DNA from 2 places in the Thermoanaerobacterium thermosaccharolyticum DSM 571 genome. Region 1 is predicted to be linked to the other one. Evidence: riboswitches for the same ligand, from Rfam matches in the RefSeq annotation. Region 1 holds a riboswitch; the other holds the start of a gene.
What was found. A riboswitch is a leader RNA that binds a small molecule or an ion and turns the genes downstream of it on or off. The one in region 1 is predicted to bind thiamine pyrophosphate.
Positions count from the first base shown of each region.

Region 1 (5,358 bases):
TCGGTATATCGTGTTCTTTCGCTATCTGATAGACTTCCTTCATATTGCTTAGAGGTGTAACTGTGCCACCTGCTCTGTTGTGAGTATTCTCAAGGCAAATGAGACTTGTTTTTGGATAGTGGATGTCTTCCATTCTTATTGCATTCAGAATATCTTTAGGGTCCATAATGCCGTTTATTCCACGTATAGTTTTAACTTGTACACCTGACAGGTATCCTATTCCGCCTACTTCATATGTGATAATATGACATCTTTCTTCTAGTATTATCTCATCTCCATGATGCGTATGTGTCATGACCGATACTTGATTTCCCTGTGTGCCGCTTGTTACAAACATAGCATCTTCTTTTCCCATTATATTTGCAGCCATCTCTTCTAGCCTTTTCACCGTTGGATCTTCGCCGTAAACATCATCGCCTACTTCAGCTTTGTACATTGCATCTCTCATTTCCTGAGTTGGCAATGTAACGGTATCGCTTCTTAAATCGATGTATCCCATTTGGTTACCTCCAATCTTAATTAGATAGATTTTAATTATAAGGTTATCACTAATGAAATATTAAAGCAATATACATATTGAGGTTTAAATTTTGTTATTTAATCTATTGATGCTATAATCAAATAAGAAATTTAAATTTTAATGATACGGAGGGGTTGTATGCAATACAGGGTTTTTGGTAAGACTGGAGTAGAAGTATCAGCACTTGGCTTTGGAGCTATGAGGCTTCCTATTATAAGTGGTGACTATAGCAAAATAGATGAAGCTGAAGCGATAAAAATGATAAGATATGCCATTGATAACGGTGTGAATTACGTTGATACTGCATATCCATATCATGAAGGGCAAAGTGAAATTGTGGTAGGTAAAGCTTTAAAAGATGGTTACAGAGAAAAGACGTATTTGGCGACAAAACTTCCGTCATGGCTGATTAATGAGAAGGAGGATATGGATAAATACCTAAATGAACAGTTAAAAAAGCTTGACGTTGATTATATTGACTTTTATCTTTTACATGCACTTGACAAAGAGAGATGGGAAAAATACAAAAGGCTTGATGTATTTAGCTGGATGGAAAAGGTTAAGAAAGAAGGAAAAGTCAAATTCATAGGTTTTTCATTCCATGATGAATACAACGTTTTTAAAGGCATAATCGATGATTATGATAAATGGGATTTTTGCCAGATACAGTATAATTACATGGATATAAACAACCAGGCAGGTTTAAAGGGACTTAAGTATGCTGCATCAAAAGGCTTAGGCGTAATTATAATGGAACCAATAAGAGGGGGTAAGCTTGCTGGAGACCCACCAGAGGCCATCAAAGAGCTTTGGAATAGCGCAAGTGTAAAAAGGACGCCGGCGGAATGGGCTTTGCAGTGGGTGTGGAATCATCCAGAGGTATCGCTTGTTTTAAGCGGAATGAGTACGATGGAACAGGTAAAGCAAAATATAGAGAGTGCCTCAAGGTCAAGAGCCAATGGTTTATCTGAAGACGAGGTAAACCTTGTTAATAAAGTGAGGGAGACATATAAGAAGCTTTCACCTGTTGGTTGTACTGCTTGCAACTACTGTATGCCGTGTCCAAATGGTGTCAATATACCTAAGAATTTTGCAATTTACAATGAATCACACATGTACAACAATTACAACGAGTCGCTTAGAAATTATAATAATTTAAATGAGGGAAAAGCTAGTTCTTGTGTGGAGTGCGGAGAGTGCGAGACAAAATGTCCTCAACATTTGACAATAATTGATTATCTAAAAGATGTAAGAAAATATTTTAAAGATGCTGTATAAAAAAGAGGAAGATGAAATCTTCTTCTTTTTTTAATATAAAAATATTTTTTAAAGCGCTTGTTTTGTGGTTTTACTTATGAAATAATTATAAATGAATATTTATTATAGAAGGGAGTGTCAAGGATGGTTTCACAGACCAGTGCTTTTATGCTTTTTCTTCAGTATTTTGCAGTATTAGCTACACCAATTGTATCAGTCATCTTTTTGGTATTTTATATAACTTATTCATTGAAAAAAATGAAAAAGATCGACTCAATAGAGAGAAGTCTGGCAAAAATAGCATCCTTCGGCAAATCAGAATCTGAATTAGTTGATGACTTTGATGATGAATTTGCTGATGACGATGTCGATGACGACGCTGATGCAGAAATAAAGATTAAATAGCACATTATTTAAAAGCCCAGGATGTGATAAAGTGTTGTATGATTATCTAGATACACCCATTGGAAAGCTGACGATATATTCAAGTGAAAATGGCATAATGAGGATAGATTTTCCAAATGATAAGCACATGAAATGTGATAGAGGAACGAATGAGTTTATAGATAGCTGTAAAAAGCAACTTAAATTGTATTTTGACGGACGATTGAGGGAATTCAAAATAAAGCTGGACATAAAAGGAACAGATTTTCAAAAATCAGTCTGGAAAGAGCTTATGAAGATTCCGTACGGTTTTTATGCTACATACGGCGAAATTGCAAAAAGAATAGGTAAGCCAAATGCTTCACGAGCTGTTGGAAATGCTCTCAATAAAAATCCGATACCTATCGTTATACCTTGTCATAGGGTTATTGGCTCTGATATGACATTGAAGGGTTTTGGTGGAGGACTTAATGTAAAAGCATTTTTGCTTGAGCACGAAGGTATTGCATTTAAAAAGTAATTTTATTATAATTAGATAATAAATTAATAAATAGACTATGTCCGCTGGGGGTGCTTTTAGCTGAGATGGCAGATGCCAAACCCCTAGAACCTGATTAGGTTAATACCTACGAAGGGAATGCGGCAAAAGACCGCATTTGTATTGCGGTTTTTTTGTTTTAAGCGGTACATAGCCTCAAAAAAAGGAGGTTATTTTTATGTCCTATATCATCAGCGTTTTTTCTGATTTTTCCAAAATAAAACCTGCTACACTATCAGTTATAATAGCAATTTTGTTTGCTGCGTTTTTGCTTTACATCTTAAGAAACAGCGTCAAGTTTAATGCCAAAATGCTGGTATACGGAGGTTTAGCAATAGCAATATCGTTTGTTTTGTCCTATATAAGGTTTTACCACTGGCCACAAGGTGGCTCTATAACACCTGCTAGCATGCTTCCTTTGTTCGTCTTTGCATACTATTATGGAGCAGGTCCTGGTATTTTAGTAGGAATGGCTTACGGCATGCTGCAGTTGATACAAGACCCATTTGTAGTACACTGGATACAGCTGCTTTTAGATTATCCTCTGGCATTTGGCGCATTAGGGCTTGCAGGGTTTTTTAAGAAAAACTTAAGCTTTGGCGTTTTAGTTGGTGGTTTTGGCAGGTTTTTCTCACATTTTCTATCAGGTGTCTTTTTCTTCGCCAGCTATGCACCTAAAGGCATGAATCCTGTCGTCTATTCACTTCTTGTAAATGGGATACTAGTAGGTGTGGAGGTTTTAATTTGCTTTATGGTTTCTATTATTCCACAAGTGAGAAATGCAATTGAGATAATAAAGAAAAAAGCTTTAGCTTAAAAAAGATTTATTAAAACCCTCTTCTTAACGGAAGAGGGTTTTAATAAATCTTATACAATAAATTGATTTTGATGGTATAATATTAGATAGCAAATGAAAATAAACTATATTGATAACACTATTTTAACGCATTTTTAATTAAACTTTAATCCAAATTTAATTTTTGGATGAGATAATCAATATAGTGATTGCGAGGGTCTTTAAAATGGATAAAATAAAGATTTTAATACTTTATGAAGATATAGGGACTGGGCATAAAAGGACTGCAATGGCATTAAAAAAAGCATTTGAAAAAAGAGATAATGTTGAAGTGTTTGTAGAAAATCCACTTGGAGAGAAGTTTCCCAGTCTTTCGTATTTGACGACTCGAATTTACCTAAAGACATTAAAATTGACACCTGAATTATGGGGATATCTTTACGAAATGGAGAGAGATAAAATAGAGAGACGTATAAATAAACTGATAGGCATATCGGTTTATACCTTTATCAAAGATTATGTATTAAATCTAAAACCTGATGCAGTAATATGTACACATCCTTTTTCTTGCTCTATTTTGTCTCACGTGAAGAGAGATCTTAATATACCTATATATGCTATTTTGACTGATTACGATGTCCATGCATATTGGATTCATCATCAAATTGACGGATATTTTGTAGGTTCGAGTGAAATGAAAAATCAGATGAATCTTATGGGTGTTTCTGATGATAAAATATATGTTACGGGAATACCTATTGATGAGGAGTTTTATGTTAAGAAAGATAAATTTGAGGTGAGGCAAAAATTAGGATTTGTTGTAGATAAGCCATTTATACTTGTAATGGGTGGTGGGCTTGGACTTGGAAATATTAAAAAGGCTGTTAATGTCATACAAAGCCATAAAGATTTACAGATTGCTGTAATATGTGGATTGAATAAAAATTTAAAAGCCAAAATTGAGGAAATTGCTGATGATAATGTAAGTGTATATGGACATGTGGATAATGTACATGAATTTATGGAAGCGGCTGATGTGCTTGTAACAAAAAGTGGTGGCCTAACTGTCACAGAAGCGATAACTAAAAAGTTGCCTATGATTATTTTTGATCCTATTCCAGGTCAAGAAGAGCGTAACCTTGAATTTTTGCTTAAAAAGAGGATTGCCTTAAGAATTAAAGACATAGAAAAGTTAGACAAAAAGATATTAGATCTCTTATCTGACAGGAAGAAAATAGATGAGATGAAGGAACGCATGGAAGAAATTGGCATATACAATTCAGCAGACAAGGTATGCAGCGTAGTTATAAATAATATAAAGAATGATGCTTTGAAGGTGTAAGGAGGTTTCATTTCGTGTCGGGAGTTAAGAAATTGATTATTGCGGAGGACAGAAACGTATTTTATCTTCTTAATGAAAGGATAAAGTGCAAAGCTCTTGATAAAATTATGCCAAAGATAACTCATATTGGTGGGCCGTATTTTACGATATTGTCTTGCCTATTGCTGATTTTATTCGGGAAAAATAGCGTTAAAATTTCTGCTGTTCAAGCACTTACCACGTTGACCAGCAGTCATCTGGTTGTGCAGATTTTAAAAAGGCTTTGCACTAGGCCTAGACCTTATATGGTATTACCTGAAGCTAATACATTTAAATATTTGCTTAGAGATTACTCTTTTCCATCAGGTCATGCAACAGCTATTTTTTCTTTAGCAGTTTCATTCTCTTTTTTCTTTCCTGATTTGACTATTGTTTTTGTAAGCTTAGCGGTTTTGGTAAGCCTCTCTAGGATATACATGGGCTTGCACTACCCTTCAGACGTCATAATAGGTTCTACAATGGGTATACTATTTTCATATATT
Region 1 covers NC_014410.1:223,540-228,897, forward strand. Annotated here, with positions in the region: gene ltaE (low-specificity L-threonine aldolase) at 1-499, opposite strand, end outside; gene TTHE_RS01125 (aldo/keto reductase) at 659-1,798, shown strand; gene TTHE_RS01130 (hypothetical protein) at 1,922-2,182, shown strand; gene TTHE_RS01135 (methylated-DNA--[protein]-cysteine S-methyltransferase) at 2,214-2,681, shown strand; TPP riboswitch at 2,718-2,816, shown strand; gene thiT (energy-coupled thiamine transporter ThiT) at 2,878-3,516, shown strand; gene TTHE_RS01145 (MGDG synthase family glycosyltransferase) at 3,722-4,837, shown strand; gene TTHE_RS01150 (phosphatase PAP2 family protein) at 4,852-5,358, shown strand, end outside.

Region 2 (5,358 bases), 760 kb from region 1:
AAAAGCGTTATTTTTGTGTATTCATATCAACATTTCGGTGAAATTTTACTATACCTAATCTATTTATTTTTTTCAATCATCTCTTCTACTTCTTTTGCTCCTTCTTCATACAATTTTTCTTCGTCTGGAGATAATTCCTTCAAAAGCCTTAAAAATTCTCCGGCATGCACTCTTTCCTCGTTAGCTATATCTACTAAAACATCTTTTGCTAATTTGTTATCTGTAGACTCTGCTAACTGCATGTATAACTGTATAGCCTCATACTCTGCCGCCACCATAAATCGTATAGCTCTTATAAGCTCCTCATGTGTGATCTTGTTTTTATTTGCAAGCCCAGCAAATGGAGTACCAAAATCAGGCATATTGTAGCCCCCTTTTATATTTTATTCGATTACACATCCATTATACCATAAGAATAGCAATTTACCTAATTTTATCAATTTAACTCAAAAGCCTTTTCTAGTTGAATCTATAACAAGCTTACATCTTCTCCTGTAATAACTCTATTCATGTTTCTTACAGCGCACATATTCCCACACATTGTACATGTTTCACTATCATGTGGTAGAGATTCACTTCTATACCTCTTTGCCTTTTCAGGATCTATAGCTAATCTAAACATTTCATCCCAATCAAGCTTTTTCCTTGCGTAAGACATAGCGTTATCCCATTTTTCTGCATTACGTATGCCTTTTGCTAGATCTGCTGCATGGGCAGCTATTTTAGAAGCAATGATGCCTTCTTTCATATCTTCAATAGTTGGAAGCCTCAAATGTTCCGCTGGTGTAACATAACATAGGAAATCTGCTCCACTTGCTGCAGCAATCGCACCGCCAATTGCACTTGTAATGTGATCATATCCTGGAGCAATATCTGTTACAATTGGCCCCAATACATAAAACGGTGCACCATGACATAGCTTTTTCTCCAGCAAAACATTTGCTTCGATTTCATTTAGCCTCATATGACCCGGTCCCTCAATAATCACTTGAACATTCTTTTCATAAGCTCTTTTTGCAAGTTCGCCCAGCGTTATAAGCTCTTTTATTTGGCATGCATCTGTGGAATCACTTATACATCCTGGCCTCAATGCATCGCCAAGGCTTATTGTTACATCGTACTCAGCACATATGTCAAGAATATCATCAAAATACTCATAAAAAGGATTTTCCTTATCATTTAATTCCATCCACGTATATAATAAAGAGCCTCCGCGAGAAACGATATTAAGAAGTCTTTCATTCCTTTTAAAAATTTCCGCTGTCTCTCTATTGATGCCTGCATGAATGGTCATAAAATCAACGCCGTCTTGTGCATGCCTTTCAACGATTTTTATAAATTCTGAAGGAGTAATATCTTTTAAATCTTTGTCGTAATATCCTAGAGCATCATATACTGGAACAGTACCTATCATGGCTGTAGAAATACCTATCAATCTGTTTCTAAATTCAAAAGTTTTACCATATGAACTTAAATCCATAATTGACTCTGCCTTCATTTCTATCGCCTTTTTTGCCTTTTCTAATTCTGCATCTACATTGTTGCAGTCCCTTGATACACCTAGGTTTACATTTATTTTTGTTCTAAGGCCTGCCCCTACACCTTCTGGACTAAGTGCTTCATGGTTTTTATTCGCAGGTATAACTACTTCACCAGAAGCTATCTTACTCAGCAATAAATCCACTTCAATATCTTCTTTAGCTGCCACAACATTCATCTCTTCCGTAATAATTCCTTTTTTTGCTGCGTCTAACTGTGTAGTATAATTCATCATGGTCATCCTTTCATAAATTATTTTTTTGATACTTGTAAAATGAAGGGGAGAAAGAAGGTAGTATTTAATATCAGAATAATAAAAAAGCCTTACCGCATGGTAAAGCTTTATAATAACAAACATTTGCTTCCCTACGGTAGTATTAACTACATCAGGTTCTAAGGGTCAGGTTTTACCTTCTCAACCAAAATGGTTCCCCCGCAAACTAATTTCACAAGTATTAAATTTAATCTAATTATACTTTAAAACTCTAAAATTGTAAAGGCAAAAAATTGTATCCACAGTATTTTAATAATAAGCCTCTCTCATTTAAAGTATCATATAATTTCTGTATATTCTCAAGTTCTAACTGTAGTCTTGCTAATGTGACTTTAATTTTATTAATATCCGTCACTCTATAATCTTCCCTTCTCTCAATATTTCATTTAGCAGAGATTTATAAGCTTCTTTTTGCGTAACTATGCTTATTTTATAAGGCTTTGCAACATTTTCAACATCAATCAACATTGTCCAATAGTTAAATTTACTATCATCCCATCCATCAATAAAAATATCAATATCAGATAGATTATCAAAACGGTCATCTCTTGCAAGTGAACCATACAATATAACCTTATCAACAAAATACTTTTCTTTTAATATCTTTGCAATTTTATATACTCTATCAAAAGCCTCTTTTTTTCTATACGTTTCTATTTCTCTATCTTTCTCGACTTTTATACGCCATGTTTCACGTATATTTTTTCTCTCTTGATCCGAAAGCGGCACAATATCACCACCTAAAATTTATACGGCTTAATTTTATCATTTTACATCAAAATAATCAATTCACTTAAAATATATAATAAACCATCAAAAAAGTGAAGGGGGTTCCTTCGCTTTTAATTTAACATTCACAAACAGGCTTAACGTTTATATTTGACCTGTATTCAGTTTCTGCCCAAAATATTCTATCTGCAACCATAGCTTCAGGGTTTAATTCTACACCCTTTAATATAAGCTCTTTAAATTTATTGTATCCAGCCATGTCTATCAAGTGACCTCCATGAAGATATACTGGTTTATGATTCAATACATCCGCTGAGAAATCTTGCCAATTTTTAAGTATGCCCAGCACTACATCTTCTGTTACCCAATTCAAGAAAATCTTTCCCATGCGAGGTGTCTGTTTTCCGGTTCTGCCACCAATGAGGACTCTGTAGAATTTCTTAGGATTTCTAGACCAAGCGCCTGTGGGACATACAAGTGCACACTCACCACAGCCAACACAGCAGCACGAATCTTTCTCGATTTTTCCATTTACCATGTATAAAACACCTGTAGCATGTTGTTTACAAGCCTCGATACATTTCTTACATCCTATACAGCGATCGTAATCATATTCTGTTTTTGTAATGCCTATAATTCCAAAATCGTTGAAATGAGCCTTTGCACAGTCATTAGGACATCCGGCTATGCTTACTTTTATATGATAATCACTTGGAAAGATGATTTTTTCAATTTTTCTTGCAAGTGATGTTGTGTCTATATTTGCCTTTATGCAATGTTTATTTCCTATGCAAGCCATAATGTTTCTAGAACCTATCGTTGGATATCCATTGTCATCTACTTCCATGTCAACACCACAAAGGTCTACTTCTATCTCTTTAATGAACGTCTTTATATACTTATTGACTTCATCGATATTTTCGTACTTTATTCCAGGTATTGATAAAGTTTGTCTTACGCCAAGATGAAATTGTCCATTTCCCCATGTTTTTGCAATATGTTCTACATATGACAGATATTTAGCATCCATTACACCGCCTGGAACGCGCATCTGCAGCATGAATTCACCGCGGACTTTCGATTGCCTGTAACAATTTCTGCGGACTTTTTTTACATCTATATCATAGTTCATTACATACACCTCCACATTTAATCAAGTAAATCCTTCGCTTTTGTGTAGTTAAACACAGGACCTTCGAGGCAAACATACGTCTCGTTTATCTTGCAGTGACCACATTTTCCAATTCCGCAAGACATCTTTCTCTCAAAGGAAACCCAAATTTTATCTTCTGTTACCCCATTTTTCAATAATTCTAATGCTGTAAAATGCATCATTACTGGCGGACCAACGACAATGACATTGTAATCATCAAAGCTATCAAATGGTATTTTACTTATATGCTCTGTCACCAAGCCAACTTCAAATCCATCGACTTTTTTCTTATCAAGAGTATATATAGTGTTAAATTTTGTCTTAAAATTATTTAAATCGTCTTTAAATAAGACGCTGTTTTCATCTTTAAAGCCTGCTATAAAGTGTAGCGATTTTATTTCTTCCGAATTATCATAAAAATACTTAAGTAAGCTTCTAACAGGCGATACACCTGTACCACCCGCTATAACAACTAAGTCTTTTCCTTTATATTTGTTAACGGGGAATGAATTACCATAAGGTCCTCTCATGAATATTTTATCGCCAGGAGATAAGTTAAATATCTCATTTGTTACTTTTCCAACTTTTCTTATAGTAAATTCCATCCAATTGTCACCCATAGCGCTTATTGAGATAGGTGCTTCACCTATCTTTGGAATGGAAATTTGGAAGAACTGCCCATGCTCTGCTTTTACATCAACTTCAACTCTAAATGTGTATTCCAAATTCGTCTCATGAACTATTTCAAGTATCTTATATGGCTTAGGCATGAAAATATTATTCATTTATGCTGCCTCCTTTACCCGACTTCAACTTTTCAACTGCATCGTATAAACGATTTATCGTTGTCGAAAAGGATATTAACTCTGGACATCTTTCATCACAGCGGCCGCAACCGACACACATGTTTTCCGTTTTAAAGCGAGCTTTATAATCATATACTTTATGAAGTGTACGGAATCTCATCCTTTCACCGGCAGTTTTTCTAAATACATGGCAACCCGCCATCTCTGTAAAATCCTTGTGCATACAGCTTGCCTGCACTCTTCTTCTTTCGCCGACATTTGCATTTTCACTGTAAATTAAATCAACTGTATTAAAACAGCTACATGTTATGCAAGCAGCAGTACAAGCACCGCAGCTTATACAGCGGGAATTAAAGCTTTCCCACATGTCAAGATCATATACTTTTTTAAGTAGATCTGTATTATCTATTTCTGGAACATGGACAACCTTCGGATTTGATTTTACGAATTCAGGCTTAAAATCTATTTCTTTCTTATCTTTAAATATGTCAATAAATTCATCATCTTTAACTTCAACCATTACATTATCATTATTAAATCTTATCGCTAGACTATAGTTATCTGTTTTATTGGAGTTCATGGAAACGCAGAAGCAGGTATCCCAGCCATCTTTACATTCCATCAAAACGAATTTTACTTTTTCACGGAGTCTTTTGTAATAAATATCTTCTGTATCACCATTTTGGAGGAAAATCGTATCAAGTCTTCTTATGCCATTTATATCACAAGCTCTTACAAATAATAGTATTTTTTTATCAAATACCTTGCTTTCTCTGTACTCATCCTCTGTGAAATAAAACAAAGCTTGTGTTATTGGATATATAACTTCTTTTGGTGAAAAATCGGATTTTTCATCG
Region 2 covers NC_014410.1:983,470-988,827, reverse strand. Annotated here, with positions in the region: gene TTHE_RS04810 (ferritin family protein) at 60-362, opposite strand; gene thiC (phosphomethylpyrimidine synthase ThiC) at 470-1,771, opposite strand; TPP riboswitch at 1,885-1,984, opposite strand; gene TTHE_RS04800 (nucleotidyltransferase family protein) at 2,165-2,542, opposite strand; gene asrC (sulfite reductase subunit C) at 2,661-3,674, opposite strand; gene asrB (anaerobic sulfite reductase subunit AsrB) at 3,692-4,480, opposite strand; gene asrA (anaerobic sulfite reductase subunit AsrA) at 4,473-5,358, opposite strand, start outside.
Region 2: linked by a shared signal. The riboswitch ahead of thiC (phosphomethylpyrimidine synthase ThiC) and the one ahead of thiT (energy-coupled thiamine transporter ThiT) in region 1 are both predicted to bind thiamine pyrophosphate.